DNA from 4 places in the Rossellomorea sp. NRS-1567 genome. Region 3 is predicted to be linked to each of the others. Evidence: riboswitches for the same ligand, from Rfam matches in the RefSeq annotation. Region 3 holds a riboswitch; each other region holds the start of a gene.
What was found. Region 3 has a riboswitch for S-adenosylmethionine ahead of ACIFOD_RS02280 (2,3-diketo-5-methylthiopentyl-1-phosphate enolase). Riboswitches for the same ligand answer to the same signal wherever they lie in the genome.
Positions count from the first base shown of each region.

Region 1 (4,992 bases), on a different contig from region 3:
TCTAATGTTAGGGATGGGATGGTAATGGAGCTCACTTCATATGTGTATGGCTTCTCCATTCCTCCACCTCCTTTTTTTGGTGTTGTGGCGGGGGGATAAGGATTTTACCCCGTATACCCCCGCGTGTTAAATCTTCCCTGACTAAAAAATTCCTCCTATTATACCCGCGATGTTTCCAATGCGACTTCAATGGCATGATCCAAGTCCTCGATCAGGTCTTTCGCAGACTCTAATCCAACAGAAAGTCTCACCAGATCCTCGGTTACCCCAGTCGCACGGATTTCCTGGTCGTTTAATTGCTGATGGGTCGTGGAAGCCGGATGGATGATCAGTGATTTCGCATCTCCTACGTTGGCAACATGAGACCAAAGGGAGATATTATCGACTACTTTCCGTCCCGAATCCCTGCCGCCTTTAATACCAAAGACGACGATGGAACCCGCTCCGTTTTTCAAATATTTTTGAGCAAGTTTATGAGACGGATGCTGCGGCAATCCTGGATAGGATACCCAAGCGACACCATTATGCTGATCTAAATGCTCCGCAATTTTCAAGGCATTCTCTGTGTGACGTTCGATGCGAAGATGCAGCGTTTCTAATCCCTGCAGCAATAGGAATGCGTTTTGCGGACTTAAGCACGCTCCCAAATCACGAAGCAGCTGTACTCTTAATTTTGTAATAAAGGCTGCCGGTCCTACATCCTGTGCATAGCGAAGTCCATTATAGCTCCGGTCCTCTTCCGTGAAGCCCGGGAACTTTTCATGATTCCAATCGAACTTCCCACCGTCAATGACGACTCCCCCAATTGCTGTACCATGACCGCCAATCCATTTTGTTGCAGAGTGGATGACGATATCAGCTCCATACTCGATTGGCTTACATACATATGGAGTGGCAAAGGTATTATCGATGATCAATGGGATGTGATGGTCATGAGCCACTTTTGCTACCGCTTCAATATCAAGCACATGTAGACTTGGATTTCCGATTGTCTCAGCGAATACCGCTTTCGTTTTAGGAGTGATCGCTTTGCGGAAATTTTCCGGGTCGGTCGGATCTACAAAATGCACCTTGATTCCGTATTTCGGGAGAGTGGTAGAGAATAGATTATAGGTTCCACCGTAGAGATTGGTAGCTGCTACAATTTCATCACCTGCTCCGGCGATATTCAAGATTGATAGTGAGATAGCGGCCATCCCGGATGAAACACCCAGTGCTCCGATCCCCCCTTCTAGAAGTGCAAGGCGCTTTTCCAACACGTCTACTGTCGGGTTCATGATTCGGGTATAAATGTTTCCCGGTTCTTCAAGGGCAAATAATTTTGCCGCATGATCACTGTTATCGAAAACGTAGGATGTCGTTTGATAAATGGGCACTGCTCTAGAGCCTGTTGATGGATCCGGCTCCTGGCCACCGTGAAGAAGTAGTGTGTCGAAATCGAATGATTTTGTCATAGAGAATTCCTCCTGAAATGTTTTTGGTATTTGGGTTTTCGTTTGGCGGTTGGATGTTTTGGACGTTTGCCTGTTAATGTTGGTTGGGTTTTTGCCTGTTGAATTTTAGTGATAATTTGACTGTTGAGTTTGGGATAATATTTGACTGTTAAATATCGACCCATTCTCTCCTGTTAATTTCCGGCCAAAATTCTCCTGTTGAACTCAGAAACTGAAAAGTCGAAGAAGTATATTTTCCTAAGAAGATAGAAGAGGAAAAAACAAAAAACCCTCTTCCTAAGAAGAGGGTCTATTTTAATAGGGTCCTCCTCTTATCTTTCAGGCAGATCGCCTGCAGGAATTAGCACCTTTTCATGTGACGCTATAATGCGCACATGAAGGTTGCCGGGTTTCATCGGGCCTAGTCCCTCCACCTCTCTGGATAAGAGCATGTAGTTGTCAATGTGAAAATTCTTGCGTTGAGATGAATTATAAGGGGTAACCGACCTTAACGTCAAGGGTATTTTTAGAATTTTTCCATTATTTAATTTTTAACAGAAGCTGCAATCGCTTCGTTCAATTGCACGACGATGTCTTCCCCATCCTCAATACCTAACGATATGCGCACGACATGTGTGTTTATTCCGAGTTTTTCCTGCGCATCTTTCGGTAGAGCACGATGAGACGTTCCTAATGGGTAGGAAACCGTCGTCTCTACACCGGCAAGGGAAGGGATGATTTTAATCCAGGCAAGTGATTTGAAAAATGTGCTGATATCACATGTGTTGGATAGCTCGATCGTTACGATTGCGCCATTTCCTTTTTTGGATAAATCGGTTGGGTAATAGACTTTCTTTACATATTCATTTGCTCGAAGGTCTGCCGCAAGAACTTCGGCATTTCTTGCTTGTGTTCCCATACGAAGAGCCAGTGTTTTCGCTCCACGGCAAGTCAGCCACGCTTCAAATGGACTTAAGTTCGAACCGATGTTGACGACTTTTTCTCTCGCTTTTTGAACCAGTTCTTCTTTTCCAACTAAGACTCCTGCTGTGATATCACTGTGTCCACCGATATACTTCGTGGCACTGTGTGCGACCAGGTCCACCCCTTCTAAGAAAGGCTGGCGCATAAACGGTGTGGCAAATGTGTTGTCGATCATCGTTTTCAGGTTGTGTTTTTCCGCGAATTCGACCATTTTCGGGATATCTTCCACTCGCATAAACGGGTTTGTGACGGTCTCACTGTAGAGGAGTTTGGTTTGTGGAGTAATGGCCTCCTCTAATTCTTCCACACTTGTAAAATCAACGAATGAAGTGGAAATACCGAATGATTTCAGCTCTTCTTTCAGCATATGGAACGTACCGCCGTATAAATCCTCAGCGGCAATAATATGATCGCCTGATTGCACAACAGCAAGGATTCCAACAAGGATGGCCGATAATCCAGAAGAGGTTGCGACACCTGCCTGGGCTCCTTCCAAGTCAGCTACCATCTTACCAAGCTCGTCTGTATTCGGATTTCCCGTTCTTGTGTAGAGATAAGGTGATTTCCCTTCATAGAAACCCTCCAACTCTTCTAAAGAGGTAAAAGAAAAGGCAGATGTTTGATAAATCGGTGTCGTCTTACTGCGGATTTCCTCAGTTCCTTTTAACTGACTATGTACGACCTTCGTTGTGAACTTCATCTCTGTCATCCTTCCTGAATCAACGTATTTTTAAAAGTGTATCATATTCAGAAGATTGTGAGGAGTAGGATGTACCCGAAGGCATAAAAAAACACCTGCCCAATTGCAACAGGTGCTCTGCGTTTTATTGAACGTTATCTAAACATCCGATCAGGCGATTTTCAATATCCAATGCCAGGTTTTTCAATTTATCGTTATCCACCATTTCGATCAGCTTGCTTGGCTTTGCCATACCGATTTTGGTTGCTCCGCCTTCTGTGTATACCGTCACTTTACAAGGGAGGAAGTAGCTTACGAGCATGCTTTCTTCCAGCACCTTTTTAGCTTCATGTGGATTACACACCTCTAATACGACTACTTCTTCATTGAAATCAAGGCCCTTATCCTGCAGCTTCTGGGCAAGATCGAGATTCCATAGCACGCCAAAGCTTTCATCTTTCAGAGCGGTTTCTACCGCTTCCACTGCTTCTTTCACACTCATTGAAACTTCCTTTGTGTAATGAAACATGTTCATATCTCCTCCTTTTTTTATCACATTCTTTTAATACCTCATAGCGTATAAGGTCAAACATCGATATTCAGAGGTCCGTCCCTCTCCATTATTCCATTCCTTCCACCATTTTACCCATCATTTCTTCGTTCATGGGGCCGACGATTTTGTGTTGGATGATGCCTTTGGTGTCGATCATGTAGGTTGTGGGGATAGTGAAGGCCCGGTATTCGTCTCCGATTTCTCCCTTTTCATCCATGGGGATGGGAAAGGTGAGTTCATAGCCGTCGATGAATTCATGGACGGCCTTTTCCCCTTCGTCCATGGAGGTCAGGTTGACGGCAAGGATTTCAACGTTTTCTTTATCTGCATTGTTCTCGTAATAACTCTGCATATGGGGCATTTCAGCTTTACATGGCGGACACCAGGTAGCCCAGAAGTTCAGGATCACTTTTTCACCTTGATAATCTGAAAGCTTTACGGCTTCACCATCTAAAGTGGTTAATTCAAAATCCGGAGCGCGATCCCCTTTGGCGAGCCCCTGCTCTGCATTAGACAGATCCATGGATTCATTGGCTAATTGGGCAGCCTCTTCCCTGGCCTTCTTTTCCTGCTGATCCTGAAAAAAGTTCGCTAAGAAAATGCCGATCAGAAGCGCAACGATGGCCAACGCAAAATTTCGTTTATTCATTGTGTTTCCTCCTTACTTTTAAAAGAAAGATGAAATAGGTCATCATGATCAGATAGGTCCAGGCTGTGACGTTAAATTCAAAACCGCCAATGAAGGCACTTAGAAATAGCTGGACTAATGTAAACATGACCAATAACTGTCCTGCCCAGATATCGCTGCCGGGATCACCGGTTTTTTTTATGAAAAAGACAAGGATAAGTAGATTGAGCAGTACTTGAATACCAGCTAGAAGATAGTGGTGATGAAGCATTTGAAGGACAGCTTCATAGACAAGAACCGTGACCATCCATGAAATGATGGTAATAGACGGATGATCTACTTTTTTAACAAATATGTAAGTAAGGGCTGCTATGAGTCCTAACCAGTACCCAATGGTTCCTCCGTGAAAATAGAGTATCGTAATGGGATGCTCCATGACCGTTTGAAAGTCAACCACAATCACACTCAGCTTCCAGACGAGTAAAAAGGTAAATATACTATTGGAATACCAGTCGCTCGCCTTTCTATTCCAGAAGAAGAGGAACAAGAAAGTCAGCATGAACGAGGCGATAATGGATCCCCATGAAGCCGGGAATGTGAAGGAGCCTATAGTGTACCACTGTTGTGTCATGATATTCTCCTTAAATCATTCTTTATTTAGGAATGGGAAGTCGTATTTCAAAGGTATGGTAAGAGCTATCTGTTACGAGGGAAA
Region 1 is NZ_JBITPL010000014.1:117,799-122,790, reverse strand. It holds gene metX (homoserine O-acetyltransferase MetX) at 1-59, opposite strand, end outside; gene ACIFOD_RS08525 (homocysteine synthase) at 159-1,454, opposite strand; SAM riboswitch class I at 1,763-1,882, opposite strand; gene ACIFOD_RS08520 (trans-sulfuration enzyme family protein) at 1,978-3,117, opposite strand; gene ACIFOD_RS08515 (DUF302 domain-containing protein) at 3,242-3,625, opposite strand; gene ACIFOD_RS08510 (redoxin domain-containing protein) at 3,717-4,298, opposite strand; gene ACIFOD_RS08505 (hypothetical protein) at 4,291-4,908, opposite strand; gene ACIFOD_RS08500 (HAMP domain-containing sensor histidine kinase) at 4,931-4,992, opposite strand, start outside.
Region 1: another riboswitch for S-adenosylmethionine. It lies ahead of ACIFOD_RS08525 (homocysteine synthase); the one in region 3 lies ahead of ACIFOD_RS02280 (2,3-diketo-5-methylthiopentyl-1-phosphate enolase).

Region 2 (4,992 bases), on a different contig from region 3:
TATCCAAACAATTGAAAGCGATTTCAAAAAATACCTATCGATACTTCGAAGATTTTACAGATAAGAAAACGGGACTCACTTTTGATGCCGTCCGAATGGATAACGGGGAGATCAATGCCCAGAAATTCACTTCTCCTACGAACATTGCCATGTATATGATGAGTACGATTTCAGCGGAGGAAGTCGGCCTGATCTCACGTGAAGAAGCCGTGACCAACATCGAAAAAACGTTGAATTCATTAAAAGATATGGAAAAATGGAACGGATTATTTTACAACTGGTACTATACAGAAGATGCAACGCTCATGACGGATTGGGGTCAATTCATCTCAACTGTAGATAATGGATGGCTGTCTGCAGGACTCGTTGTAGTGGGACAAGCGTATCCGGAACTCTATGAAGAGACCCACGCATTAGTTGAGGACATGGATTATTCCACTCTTTACACACCTGAAGTAGGACAAATGCGGGGCGGATATGATGTAGCAACCGAGAGCTATACTTCTCACCATTACGGTGCCTTCTATACGGAACCACGCGTAGCAAGCTACATCGCAATCGGGAAAGAAGATGTACCGGAAGAACATTGGTGGAGAATGTTCCGCACCATGCCTGAAAGCTGGGATTGGCAGGCTCAAATTCCAGAAGGATATACAGAAACTTATGATGGTGTAGATGTCTTCGAAGGACATTACAGTTACAAGGGCACTAAATATGTACCAAGCTGGGGAGGAAGCATGTTTGAAGCATTGATGCCACAGCTTGTACTAAAGGAAAAAGAACTTGGGAAGAACGCACTTGGCTTGAACAATAAGCGTCATGTAGACATCCAGATTCAATATGCTAAAGAGCAAGGATATTCAGCCTGGGGCATGTCACCAGCAGCCACACCAGATAATTATTCAGAATTTGCCGCTACACCTCTGGGTATGGACGGCTATAAGTCAGACGGTACTGTTACTCCACATGCCACTTTCCTGGCACTGGAATATGCACCAATGGAAGCGTTCAATAACATCCAGGCGTTGAAACGTTTCGATATGTACGGGAAATACGGGTTCCTTGATTCAGTCAATGTAGAGACAGGAGAAGTGACTCAAGCCTACCTCGCTTTAGATCAAGGTATGACAATGGTCTCAATCGTCAACTATTTAAAAGATGGAGTCATCAGAGATTACTTCCATCAAGATCAAATCGGGAAATCTCCAGAGGACCTACTGATAAAAGAGACGTTTTCTATTAAATAATAGAAGCGATAATGATGTAAGAGCCCAAGTGGTTGTATCACTTGGGCTTTTGCATTTAAGTGTCATTGCCTATCTCCACCTCTTCGCCAAGGCTTCTATATGACCAGGATCCGTCCGGCAGCAACCACCAATGATACGGGCACCTGCCTCGTACCAAATTCCTGATTGTTCATCAAACGCCGAACACGCTTCCTCCCCATGCCACGTTTTAGTCTCAGCATTGTAAGTCTCACCTGAGTTCGGGTACACGATGATTGGTTTGTCAGTGTTTCTGCTTAATACGCTTATCGCCTCCTTGGCCGCAATAATCGGTGCACAATTCACACCAATCGCAGCGATTTGTTCATCGTTATTGAACACACGCGTGCACTCTTCAATCCCCGTTCCATCACTTATCGTCTCTCCATCCTTTAAAGAAAAAGACAGCCAGGCACAGGTATCCGGAAATTCTTTCAAAAGTGACGCGAGTACTCTTGCTTCCTGCAAGGACGGGATGGTCTCAAACGCCAACAAATCAGCACCCGCCTCCACTAGTGCCTGGATTCGGGGAAAATGGAAATCTGCTAAATGTTGATCGCTTACTCCATAGTTCCCAACGTATTCAGAGCCGTCAGCAAGGTATGCCCCGTATGGTCCTACAGAACCTGCAACGATTGGTTTCGGCCGATTCGAATTTCCCTTATCTTCCTTCCAAAATTCATCCCGAGCCTGTTTGGCAAGAGTAACCGTTTTTTTGATTAATTCCAGCGTTTCTGGTTTCTCTATTCCGCGCTTTCGAAAACCATCCACCGTTGCCTGGTAGCTGGCTGTAATCGCACAATCGGCTCCTGCACGGAAATAATCAGCATGAACTTTCTCAATCGCTTCCGGTTTTTCAAGGAGTACACGGGCAGACCAAAGGGGATCGTTTAAATCACAGCCATGGGTTTCCAGCTCTGTGGCTAACGCTCCATCTAAAATAAGTGGGGAATGTTTTTGTAAAATAGCATCAATGGGATTCAGCTTCAGTTGATTCGACATAACCTGTTCCTCTTTTCTTTACGTATTGTGTTAGATGATAGCTTCCATAGCAAAGGGCGATAAACGGGATTCCGCAATAAAGGGCTATCCTCTGAGTGGGATCAAAGGCAATGCCGATACAGGAAGCGAGACAAAGCAGAAATGCCGCAATGGGAACGAGTGGATAGAGCGGCGTCCGATAAGCCAGGTCTTTCACATCGTTTCCTTCCCTTATGTACTGTCTTCGAAATAGAAACTGGGCAGCACTAATGCTCATCCACACGATCACCACCGCAAGACCTGAGACCGAAACCAATACGATGTAGACCGTCCCCGGTGCAATGATGCTTGAAAGCAAGGCTAGCCCCCCTCCAAGCATGCTGCATACAATCGCATTGAGAGGGACTCCCTTTTCAGTCAATTTGGCGAAAATCGGTGAGATCGTTTGCTTATCTGAAAGCGACCATAGCATTCTGGAAGAAGCATACAGACCTGAGTTTGCCGCTGATAAAATGGCCGTTATGATCACAAAATTCATAATATCGGCGGCATACGGGATTCCAATCCGACCAAGTACCGCTACGAAAGGACTTTCCAATACACCGGCTGACTGGCTCGGTATTAGAGCAGATAATACGACAATCGTCCCTACATAAAAGATGATCAATCTCACAAGCGTGGTACGGATGGCTTTAGGAATCGATTTTGATGGATTCTCTGTTTCTCCCGCCGCAACCCCGATCAATTCTGTACCTGAAAAGGCAAAATTCACGGCAAGCATGGTCATCAAGATGGCAAATGCCCCGTTCGGAAACAATCCAAAACTTGTGATATTCGTGAAAAGCGGAGCGGGCTCTGAATGACTGAGGGGGATGAAACCGACGATCGCCCCTGTCCCAATCACAATAAACGCAACAATCGCAATCACTTTTACTAAAGAAAACCAAAATTCAGATTCAGCAAAAAACCGCACTGACAACGCATTAAGGACAAAAATCAACGCAGCAAAGACCGCGCTCCAAATCCATACACTAATCGAAGGAAACCAGCGCTGCATCATCAAGCCAGCCGCCGTAAACTCCGACCCCAATGCCACTGTCCATGTCAGCCAATATAACCAGCCCACCGTATAACCGGTCCCAGGACCAATGAATTTTGTAGCATAACTATGAAAGGATCCCGTCTCCGGCATATGGACAGAAAGCTCGCCTAAACAAAGCATCACAAGATACACCACCAGCGCCCCAATCAAATAAGCAAGGATCGTCCCAAACGGTCCAGCCTGATGGATCGTGTACCCCGAACTCAAGAAAAGCCCGGTTCCGATCACCCCTCCAAGAGACAGCATCACCAAATGCCGCGTCTTCATCTTCCTTTTAAAACTCTGTCCTGCCTTTTCCATACAAACACCCTTCCTTCTAAATGTATTGAAGAATGGGTGAACAAACAAAAAACGCACCCTAAACGAGTGCGTCACCGACAAATAAAAGATTGCTCCTATCTATCAGGGTTTGAATCACCCGCTGGAATTAGCACAGTATCTTCACAGACCTGTTGCTGAGGCTTCAAAGGGCCAGTCCCTCCACCTCTCTGGATAAGAAAATATTTAGATTTTTTAAAACTTTATCAATATATTGGAATAATGTCAAGACCATGAAATAGATTAGTAGCCCAGCCTATCCGAATGTTACATTAAGGATTAAAAAGGGAATAACTATACTAAAAAAGGAGAAACCGCCATGCCAGAAGGTCCGGAAATCAGAAGAGCGGCTGATGGAGTCGAGCGCGCTCTTAAGAATAAAACCGTACAAGATGTATACTTTGCCTTCCCTCATTTGGAAGATTACGAAGACCTATTAAAAGGATCGATCGTGAAGAGAGTGGACACGAAAGGAAAAGCCATGCTCATCCGCTTTGACAACGGATACACCATTTACTCTCACAATCAACTTTACGGAAAATGGTATATCAGAAACACATATAACTACCCGAAAACCAACCGACAGCTCAGGTTGGCTCTACATAATGAGAAAAAGTCGGCACTTCTCTATAGTGCATCGGATATCGAGGTTCTTCGTGACGAAGAAGTGCCCGGGCACCCATTCGTCTCAAAAGTAGGACCGGATCTTTTAAGCGAAGAGGTATCAGTAGATGAGCTGATGGAACGGATGAAGGACAAACGATTCCGAAACCGCAAATGGTCGATTCTATTGCTGGATCAAGGTTTCGTAGCCGGAATCGGAAATTATTTGCGATCTGAAATCATGTTTGTTGCTGGCATTCATCCTTCCCTAAGGCCAGTCGATTGTACAGAAAATCAATTAAACAAAGCAGCTCATGCTGTCATGGGTTTAGTAAAGCAGTCGTATGAGACTGGTGGGATCACCAATGATCCCGACCTTGCGCAGAAGCTGAAAAGTCAAGGAGTGAAGCGCTCCCGTTATCGTCACTGGGTCTTTAACCGGGAAGGTGCGTCTTGCTTCATCTGTGGAAGTGAAATCGAGAAGACGGTGGCAGCTTCAAGAAGGCTGTACTATTGTCCGGTTTGTCAGGGAATCGAAGGATAACGCAATATTTGTCAATCCATTTGTTACTTGAATCGTCAAATAAGGCCTGCCCCAACACGTTAATGGAGTTAACGTGTTGGGGCAGGCCTGGTTTCATATTTATCGGGCGGGACAAACGGCTCTCTTCAGTTCTCTCGCCGCTTCTGTGATGTTTTCGGCACCTGATATAGCTGAGATTA
Region 2 is NZ_JBITPL010000019.1:202,318-207,309, forward strand. It holds gene ACIFOD_RS16035 (glucoamylase family protein) at 1-1,247, shown strand, start outside; gene mmuM (homocysteine S-methyltransferase) at 1,317-2,267, opposite strand; gene mmuP (S-methylmethionine permease) at 2,236-3,648, opposite strand; SAM riboswitch class I at 3,741-3,847, opposite strand; gene nei (endonuclease VIII) at 3,986-4,813, shown strand; gene thiE (thiamine phosphate synthase) at 4,913-4,992, opposite strand, start outside.
Region 2: another riboswitch for S-adenosylmethionine. It lies ahead of mmuP (S-methylmethionine permease); the one in region 3 lies ahead of ACIFOD_RS02280 (2,3-diketo-5-methylthiopentyl-1-phosphate enolase).

Region 3 (4,992 bases):
AGGCAAAACGATTAGATTTATTACCTGAACAATTTTTCGCATCCCTCGCAAAAACAGTGAATGCTGTGGTCAAAGAGGGACATGATGTCATTAATTTGGGCCAGGGAAATCCGGATCAACCGACTCCTCCACATATTGTGGAGAAACTGACAGAAGCAGCAGCTTCCCCGTCCAATCATAAGTATCCTCCATTTCGCGGCTTATCGTCCTTTAAAGAGGCGATTGCGGCTTTCTACCTGCGTGAATACGGTGTGGAATTAGACCCGGAAACAGAGGTAGCCGTTCTGTTCGGAGGAAAAGCCGGGTTAGTTGAAATCCCTCAATGTTTATTGAATCCTGGTGATGGGGTATTGGTGCCCGATCCCGGTTATCCCGATTATTTATCAGGGGTAGCATTGGCAGAAGCTCGTATGATTAAAATGCCACTACGAGAGGAGAATGGATTCCTGCCTGATTATCGTGAACACTCCCGTAATGAGCTGGAAAATGCGAAGCTAATGTTTCTGAACTACCCTAATAACCCTACTGGAGCAATCGCCACAAAATCATTCTTTGAAGAAACAGTCACTCTTGCCAATCAGCATGATATATGTGTTGTACATGATTTTGCCTATGGAGCTATTGGGTTTGATGGAAATAAGCCCATAAGCTTCTTGGAAACAGATGGAGCAAAGGATGTGGGGATTGAGATTTATACATTATCGAAAACGTATAATATGGCTGGTTGGAGAGTGGGGTTTGCAGTAGGGAATAAAAGTGTCATAGAAGCGATCAACCTCCTGCAAGATCACTTATATGTGAGTCTGTTCGGTGCTATTCAAGAAGCGGCTACCACTGCCCTTTTAAGTTCCCAGGAATGTGTAGATGCACTGGTTTCAACATACGAAGAAAGGAGAAAACTATTAATCTCCGGACTTCAGGATATAGGGTGGGATGTAAAAGCTCCACAAGGTTCCTTCTTCGCCTGGTTAAAAGTACCTGATGGATTCAGCTCTGTAGAGTTCTCTACTTATTTACTTGAAAAAATCAAAGTCGCTGTAGCCCCGGGTGTAGGCTTTGGAGAATTCGGAGAAGGGTATGTACGAGTAGGACTATTAACCACAAACGAGCGGATAAAAGAAGCGATTTCGCGTATAGAAAATTTAGAATTATTCCACAAAAGGGATTGACAGAAGTTGAAATTGGTGCAATAATCCAACTGAAATAATGAATAATGAAATTCTTATCAAGAGCAGGCGGAGGGACAAGCCCAATGAAGCCCGGCAACCGACTTATTCAAGCACGGTGCTAATTCTTGCAGCAATAATGCTGACAGATAAGAAAGAGTGACGAATGCAAACCTCTTCTTATTTGGAAGAGGTTTTTTGGTTTGCACAGGCTTATGAAGTCAACTTGCGGCTAAAATAGCATTATTAAAAGGAGGCAGGACAACAATGAGTGAAGTGATAGCTACATATGAACTGAAGGGAAAGAGTGGTTCATTCGAGAAAAAGGCAGAAGGGATCGCCCTGGGATTGACGGTCGGTTCATGGACGGACTTACCTCTCCTGGAACAGGATCAATTGCGGAAGTACAAGGGGAGAGTCGTTTCCGTAAAGGAGTGGGAAGAGGAAGGTGGCTCCCGGGGTGAAGTGCAGATTGGCTATCCCGGTCATAATTATTCCAATGATATTCCGGCCATCCTTACTACGGTATTCGGCAAGCTTTCCCTGGATGGTGAAGTGAAATTAGTAGATATAGAGTTTTCCAGTGAATTGAAAAAAGCCTATCCTGGACCACGGTTTGGAATAGAGGGAATAAGGGAGCTGACGGGAGTACAAGATAGACCCCTGTTAATGAGCATCTTTAAAGGCGTAATCGGCAGGGATCTTACCTACCTTGAAACTCAATTAAGGGCCCAGGCTCTTGGGGGAGTTGACCTAGTAAAAGACGATGAGATTCTCTTTGATAATTCACTGACACCTTTCACTGAGAGGATCAGTATAGGGAAAAAAGTGTTACACGAGCTGTATGAAGAGACAGGCAAGAAAACACTGTATGCTGTAAACCTGACAGGAAGGACTTCAGAATTACGTGATAAAGCAAGAAAAGCACGTGAGCTTGGAGCCCAAGCCCTTTTATTCAATGTGTTTACTTACGGCCTGGATGTTCTCCAGGAATTGAGGGAGGACCCTGAGATCAGGTTGCCGATTATGGCCCATCCTGCATTTGCAGGTGCTGTTGCTTCATCTCCTGCATATGGTGTGAGCTATTCTTTATGGTTAGGGAAATTCCTACGCATGGCCGGAGCTGATTTTTCTTTATTTCCATCTCCATACGGAAGTGTCGCATTAGAAAAGAACCAAGTCCTGTCCCTCAGCCATGAGTTAACGAAGGATGATGATCATCTAAGAAGAGCATTGCCGGTACCGTCAGCAGGCATTCATCCTGCGCTTGTACCGCATTTGGTGAAGGATTTTGGTGTAGACTGTGTCATTAATGCAGGGGGTGGCATCCATGGCCATCCAGATGGGGCAATTGGAGGGGGAAAGGCATTCGTCCAAGCAATTGAGGCAGTTTTAATGGGAGAGACTCTCACAGATGCTGCAGATACTCATGGTGAGCTTCGTAAAGCACTATCCCTATGGGGAGAGGAGGTAAAGGTATAGTGACGCGTCCGATCATTTTTTGTGATTTTGATGGAACGATTACAGAAACCGACAATATCATCTCGTTGATGAAATCCTTTGCCCCTCCAGAATGGGAACCTATCAAAGACGGCATCTTAAATCAGTCGTTGTCCATTAAAGAAGGGGTAAGCAAGCTATTTTCACTTATTCCTTCATCACAGAAAGAGGAAATGATTCAGTATCTATTAGACACAGCAATCATACGTAAAGGGTTTAAGGAGTTTGTAGAGTATACAAAAGAACATGAGATTCCTTTGTATATCGTAAGCGGTGGAATCGACTTCTTTGTTCATCCTTTACTAAAAGATTATGGGCCTTTTAATGGGATTTATTGTAATGAAGCAAACTTTAACGATTCAACCATAGAGATTCATTGGCCACATCCTTGCGATGATCACTGTGAAAGCAAAGGATGTGGATGCTGCAAGCCTTCCATCTTGAGGATGCTGTCTTTAACAAAAGGTACGGAGGTCATTGTGATAGGGGATTCTGTAACAGATATCGAAATGGCAAAGCTTGGAGACACTGTGATCGCCAGAGACTATTTGGCACATACATGTGAAGAAAAAGGAATACCCTATCATCCGTTTGAATCCTTCCACGATTGTATGGACGTCATTGAAAGAGGAGTGAAAATATGAATTCCTATCAATCGGAGTGGGAAGAACTCGCTGATATTAAAAGGGAACTGGCAGCGAGGGATTGGTTTATGGGAACGAGCGGGAACCTTGCGATGCGAGTGAGTTCTTCCCCTGCTACTTTCCTGGTTACGGCAAGTGGAAAGGATAAAAGGAAGCAAACAGAAGAAGATTTCCTGCTCGTAAACGCACGTGGTGAGGCCATCCAGGATACTCCTGCACGACCATCAGCCGAAACATTGCTGCACAGTCATGTTTTTACAGAAAGTTCAGCGGGATGCAGCTTACACGTTCATACCGTTGCGAATAATGTGATCAGTGAACTGTATGGGGATGAAGGTGTCGTCACATTCAGAAACCAAGAATTAATTAAAGCTTGGGATAAATGGGAGGAAGATGATTCTTTGTCCATTCCAATCATTTGTAATCATGCGCATATCCCGACGCTTGCCGAGGAGTTTCGGTCCTTTATTAAAGCAGACAAAGGAGCAGTGCTCATTCGCAACCACGGGATTACAGTATGGGGAAGAACCGGTTTTGAAGCTAAGAAACTATTAGAAGCTTGTGAGTTTATGTTTCAATATCAACTCACTCTTTTATCTATAACGAACGCGGGATCCATTACTAAAGGAGGAGTACGATTATGACGACAATCAAAATCCAGGGAAAAAATCAGGTCATTGATAATCAGGAAGAGGTAGTGAGGTATTTAAGTGAACAAGGAGTCATATATGAGCATTGGAATATTGGAAAGCTGGACGTAGGACTAAGGGACCGATACGCTTTAACCGAAGATGATAAAGCGGAAATTCTGTCTGCTTTTAAAGAGGAGATTGAAGATATTTCAGAGCGAAGAGGATATCAGGCCTGGGATGTGATTTCCCTTTCCGAGCGAACACCAAATCTTGAAGAGCTTTTAAGGAATTTCCAACAGGAGCATCATCACACAGATGATGAAGTCCGTTTTATTGTAAACGGACATGGTGTATTTGTCATTCAAGGAAGTAATGGTAATTTCTTTGAAGTGCATCTAAACCCGGGTGACTTAATTTCAGTTCCTGAAAACATCCGCCATTATTTTACATTGAGTGAAGACAAGCAAGTAGTTGCCGTCCGTATTTTCGTCACACAGGAAGGCTGGGTACCAATCTATTAATATAACTTTTGGGTAGGCGAAAGGTGGAAACCATTGTCTATCCTTTTGTTTTTAGTAGAAGAGATATTTGGCGGAAAATGTCTAATTAAGATACATTTCTAGATATTTTGTCTTGTTTTGCGAATCTATTTACTTTTCTGATAATACTTGCGATAATTCTCAAGTAAAGATTTTACTTAATAAAGGCTAGGAGCTAAAAAGGAGTTTATAAGAAATGGGTCGTCTACTAAAACAGAAGTGGTTATTAATGAGAATTAATCAGAAACGTTCAGAAATGATTGGGTTGGGGGAGAGTTTAGGATTATGTGCAGCGGAGACGATCAAATGCAGTCAGCAATTAGATCAGCTTTTGAACGACTATGAAAAGTGCACAAATAAAGTAGTGTCATTAACCCTCCAAGAAACATCAAACGAATTTGGGCAATACATTAAGGGCTTATTAAAACGAACTGCTTCTTGAGACTACTCACCAAGGTTTTTCCTCACCATTCAAGGTTTACAAGAGACAATAATCTCCAACAATATCCAC
Region 3 is NZ_JBITPL010000002.1:117,027-122,018, reverse strand. It holds gene ACIFOD_RS02285 (pyridoxal phosphate-dependent aminotransferase) at 1-1,169, shown strand, start outside; SAM riboswitch class I at 1,220-1,322, shown strand; gene ACIFOD_RS02280 (2,3-diketo-5-methylthiopentyl-1-phosphate enolase) at 1,434-2,648, shown strand; gene ACIFOD_RS02275 (2-hydroxy-3-keto-5-methylthiopentenyl-1-phosphate phosphatase) at 2,648-3,310, shown strand; gene ACIFOD_RS02270 (methylthioribulose 1-phosphate dehydratase) at 3,307-3,954, shown strand; gene ACIFOD_RS02265 (1,2-dihydroxy-3-keto-5-methylthiopentene dioxygenase) at 3,951-4,463, shown strand; gene ACIFOD_RS02260 (aspartyl-phosphate phosphatase Spo0E family protein) at 4,678-4,923, shown strand.

Region 4 (4,992 bases), on a different contig from region 3:
TTATTGAAAAAGGCATAGGTTTGATCAATGTTTCCAGGTCAGATAATGAAAGACTGCAAAAGCTTGCCGGGGAAAAAGAGGTATCTTATGACTTCCTATCGTGTGATCTTGCACAATCAGGAGAAACAGAAGCGGTCTTTCGTGAAGTGGGAGCAAAAGTATTTGGATATAAACCTACCAGAGTCTATGTTGTCCAAAACGCCGGTGTGGTGACACCAATCAATCCGTCGGGTGAAGTAGAAAATCAAGCTCTTGAAACGAGTGTGCATGTGAATTTACTATCTCCCATGATCGCTACCAATGAGATGATAAAAGCAGCCCGGGGTTCTGACTCGAAGATGATCATGATCAATATCAGCTCAGGAGCTGGAAGTCGCCCTGTATATGGCTGGAGTACTTACTGCGCAACCAAAGCCGGAGTGAATATGCTGACAGAAACCGTAAGCTTAGAGCTTTCTAAAAAGCATAGCCGACATCAAGTGATTGCCTTCAGCCCTGGTGTCATGGATACAGATATGCAAGGTGAAATCCGTTCCTCCTCTAAAGAAGCCTTTGCCGATGTCGAATCCTTCCAGCGCTATAAAGAGGAAGGAATGCTTCGTGAAACCGATACGGTCGCAAGTGCACTGGTTAAACTTGTAACAGAAAGCGAAATTGAAAGTGGTAAGCTGTATCATGTAAATGATTTGTTATAAAAAGAAAGCAGGTTACCGGAAACGGAATCTGCTTTTTTCTTATCAAAAAAAGAGACAAACCCCAAAGGATTTGTCTCTCTAAATTCATCTATTAAGATCGAACCGGGTTTGCTTCCGGTGCAGATTTGCGTGTGAATTTCGGTAGTGCAAATCGAATGGCAATCAGACCGCAAACAGCAATCAAGATCGGGTAGAAGGCATATGGGATGATGCTGATTGGTGAAATGCCTGCGACTTCAGCCACTAACAGGGCCTGTGCTCCGTAAGGGATTAATCCTTGAATCGAACAAGAGAAAATATCAAGGATACTGGCTGATTTACGGGCATCCACCCCATAGTTTTCACTAATCGATTTAGCAAGCGGGCCGGCAATAATGATTGAAATTGTGTTGTTTGCTGTGCACAGGTTAGTAGAACTCACTAATCCTGCAGTAGCAAGCTGTGCTCCCTGAGGAGACTTGATTTTGCGAGTGGCGTGATAAAGTAAAGCCTGAATCCCGCCGTTATGACGGATAAGTTCGACAACCCCGCCGATCAGCACGGAAAGGATCACAATCTCTGCCATTCCTGTCATTCCATCGGCCACGCTACCGAAATAACTGGCTGGAGTAAAGCTTCCATCGATGAATCCAATGATTCCAGCTAAAACAATTCCGCCTAACAAAACGACAAACACATTTAATCCTGCAAGAGCACCGATGATAACTCCAAGGTAAGGCAGAATTTTAATCCAATTAAAGCTTTCCGCTCCGACAGTAGATTGATTCCCCATAGTAAGAACAAGGAGAATCACCATTGTCACAATTGCGGCAGGTAATACAATGAAGAAGTTGACTTTAAATTTATCTTTCATTTCCGTTTTCTGTGTACGAACAGCTGCAATGGTCGTATCTGAAATGAACGATAAGTTATCTCCGAACATCGCTCCTCCAATGACGGTCGCCATGGCAAGGGGCATAGAAATATCTGTACCTGAACTAATCCCGACACCGATTGGCGCGAGTGCTGCGATCGTTCCCATGGATGTACCCATTGATAACGAAATGAAAGCAGCGATAATAAATAATCCCACAATGATCAAGTTACCAGGCAGCACGGATAGGGCGAAGTTTACAGTTGAATCAACGGCTCCCATCTTTTCAGCTACTCCGGAAAACGCTCCCGCTAACAGGAAGATAAAGACCATGATCATGATATCAGGGTGACCGGATCCTTTAGCAAAACGCTCAATCTTAGCCGTTAACGTCTCTTTTCGGTTCATCAACAGACCTACAACGGATGCGATGACAATTGATACTAGTACAGGAAAGGCATAAAAGTCTCCTGAAATGATGCCTGCTCCAAGGAACAGAGAAACAAATATGATCAAAGGCAGTAACGCCAATAGATTTCCTTTTTCTTGATTCATTCCTAACACTCCTTTGTCGTCCAATTTACTAAAATACAAAAAACCTCTTCCGGAATAAGAAGAGGTTTCAAAAGAACGAAACACTCCTCTTATCTTTCAAGCATTTCGCTTGCTGGATGTGGCACAGCACTCAATATGAGTCCGCTGCCGAGACATCGCAGGGCCAGTCCCTCCGTCTCTCTGGATAAGAAGAATATCGTATTTAGTTGATTTAAAATATACTTCCATACTTTAAAGGGTTTACTCGAAAAAGTCAAACGGGAAATTTTTCTGAAACAAAAGCGGAGGCGGCTCGTTCAGTCCCGACAAGCATAAGACAAGAACGGCGGAAAGGCGCTTTTTGCCTTTTTGTCGTTATTGGCTTATGACCTCGAGGGACTAGCCGCCGTAGCTGGATGAAACAAAAGCGGAGGCGGCTCGTTCAGTCCCGACAAGCATAAGACAAGAACGGCGGAAAGGCGCTTTTTGCCTTTTTGTCGTTATTGGCTTATGACCTCGAGGGACTAGCCGCCGTAGCTGGACGATACATTCCTTCCCGGCACCAGAAAATCTAAAAAAGCATGACTTTATCCATAATAAGGCATAAACTCATAGACAATTGAACGTTCAAGGTCTACTATAAGGAAGACAAAAAACATCTTGGGGGATACGGTAGTGGAAAGAACAGTACGAAATCAAATTTTTACTTTACAAGGATTTTACTTATTAACGTTCTTCGGTGTTGGTAGTTTATATCCCTTACTCAGTGTGTATTTGAGCGAAAGCGTGGGGTTAAATGGCTATCAGATTGGAACGATCATGTCTGTAGGTCCCATCATGATGATTTTCTTCCAGCCAATTTGGGGAATGGTGAGTGACACGACCAATCGTCCCACCGTGGTTCTTGGTTTAACCTCTTTAGTGGCGGGAATCTTTGCACTCGGTTACTTGTTTATGGACTTTTACTATGGACTCCTTATCGTGGCCATTCTAGTTGCCATTTTCCAAAGTGCGATCATTCCCGTTTCCGATAGTATCAGCTTGAAGTATACAAGTAAGGTCCGGTATAACTACGGAAATATCCGTTTGTTCGGTTCTTTGGGCTTTGGTATAGCAGTCTTTATAATGGGAAGACTTTCAGAAGGATTTATCGGGCCTACCATCATTTTTTACTCTTTCTTTATCTGTTTAGTTCTCTCCGGATTCCTTTCCTTCCGGTTTCCGAAAGAGAGAGCGGCAGCAAAGCTTGATTTAAAGGCAGGAATGAAGGAATTATTCACGATGAAAAAGTTCCTCATCTTTTTATCGGTCACTTTCTTAGTGTTCGGTCCGAATCTAGCAAATAATGTGTATTTCGGATTATTTGTAGAAGATTCAGGAGGAACATATGCGGGAATTGGTCTCGCGTTCCTGATTGCAGTGTTATCGGAGGTTCCCTTTATGAGGGTCGCCGGTGGATGGATAGATAAATTCGGTTTGTTAACAGTCGCTGCCTTGGCAGGTGCTGCATCTATGCTCCGCTGGCTCTTTTACTTTACAGAACCTAGCCTGTGGCTTGTCTATTCATCGGCTGTCATGCAAGGTCTTGCCATTGGCTTGTTCATCCCAGCCGGCCTGCGCTACATCAAAGAAATCACGCCTTCCCACATTACAGCAACAGCCGTTACGGTATATTCAGCAATCGGAAACGGACTGGGGAATTGGTTCAGTACCTTTGTTGGCGGCTTTATCTATGAAACGTACTCCATTTACACGGTGTACTTATTCTTCGCAGTCCTATCCCTATTAGGTATTTTCCTTTGCTTTGTCCTCATGAAAGAAGAAAAGAAAAATGCACTCGCTTATTAATACATCAAAGCGAGGTTGGGACAAAAGTGTTTTAGTCTAAGTAAAACCCGAACTATTCTGCTTTTTAGTAGGCAGATTTGTTCGGGTTTTTTATTTATTTACGGTACATATGATTTTAGCTCTTTCCAGCGGTTGATTGGAGTGCAAGACGAAGACTCCTGCGGGAAAAGTAGCTAATGTGAGACCCGTCCAGCTCCGGGGCTTAGAGGCACATGTCATAAGTCAAACCGTCCAAGAAGGCAAAGAACGCCTTCGTGGCCGCTTCGCCTTATGCCACCCGCCTCTGAACAAAGCCCCTCCGCTTTTCTTCCCGCAGGCTTGCCGAGGAGGCTCACGCGCTACCCGCGGAAAGCGTAGTCTTGCACGGAAATCAATAGCGGTATTAAGAACCTACACTACTAATTTTCGTCTTTATATCGTGGTTTTTTAGTTTTGTCCCAGTCTCGTTTTTTGTAAAAAAATATTAAAAGGAAGGATTTTCCTATAATGGTAGCCAATTGATATAATGAGGGAGAAAGAATAAGCAAACAAAAAAGTTTTCTTAAAAGGTTTTGAAAAACATGAATTGTGGTAGAAGAAGGATAAGTATTCATTGAAAATTATATAAATACCAGTTAGAATAATATTATTAGAAAATTCTCTCAATTATATAAACTAGAAAAGAAACATATTACATTATTTGAAAAGGGGATATTAAATTGGAAAATACATTCGTGTACTCAAAAGATAATGCAAACCTTGGAGATACCGTTCAATTCAAAAGAAAGAAACATGTAATCAATGGTGTGGTTACTACCCTTAGAGAAAACACGGTCATTGTTAAAATGGACCAGGATGTTGCGAAGAAGCTGGATTTACCGGATGATCAAACTGTCGTGTCACATAAAAACTATGTTGTCATAGAACGTGCTGAAATTGGTACACAACCTGTATTTGTTTATGATGGGTGGAATAGCGCATTAAAAGCTTAAATTCCAGCATTCAAAGTAAAAGACCCTGACACGCCTACCATTAATTTGGGTTAGCCGTTTCAAGGTCTTTTTATGTGGAGTCTGACACTCG
Region 4 is NZ_JBITPL010000006.1:48,817-53,808, reverse strand. It holds gene ACIFOD_RS04220 ((S)-benzoin forming benzil reductase) at 1-695, shown strand, start outside; gene ACIFOD_RS04215 (Na+/H+ antiporter NhaC family protein) at 787-2,103, opposite strand; SAM riboswitch class I at 2,190-2,294, opposite strand; gene ACIFOD_RS04210 (MFS transporter) at 2,758-3,930, shown strand; gene ACIFOD_RS04205 (DUF2187 family protein) at 4,629-4,901, shown strand.
Region 4: another riboswitch for S-adenosylmethionine. It lies ahead of ACIFOD_RS04215 (Na+/H+ antiporter NhaC family protein); the one in region 3 lies ahead of ACIFOD_RS02280 (2,3-diketo-5-methylthiopentyl-1-phosphate enolase).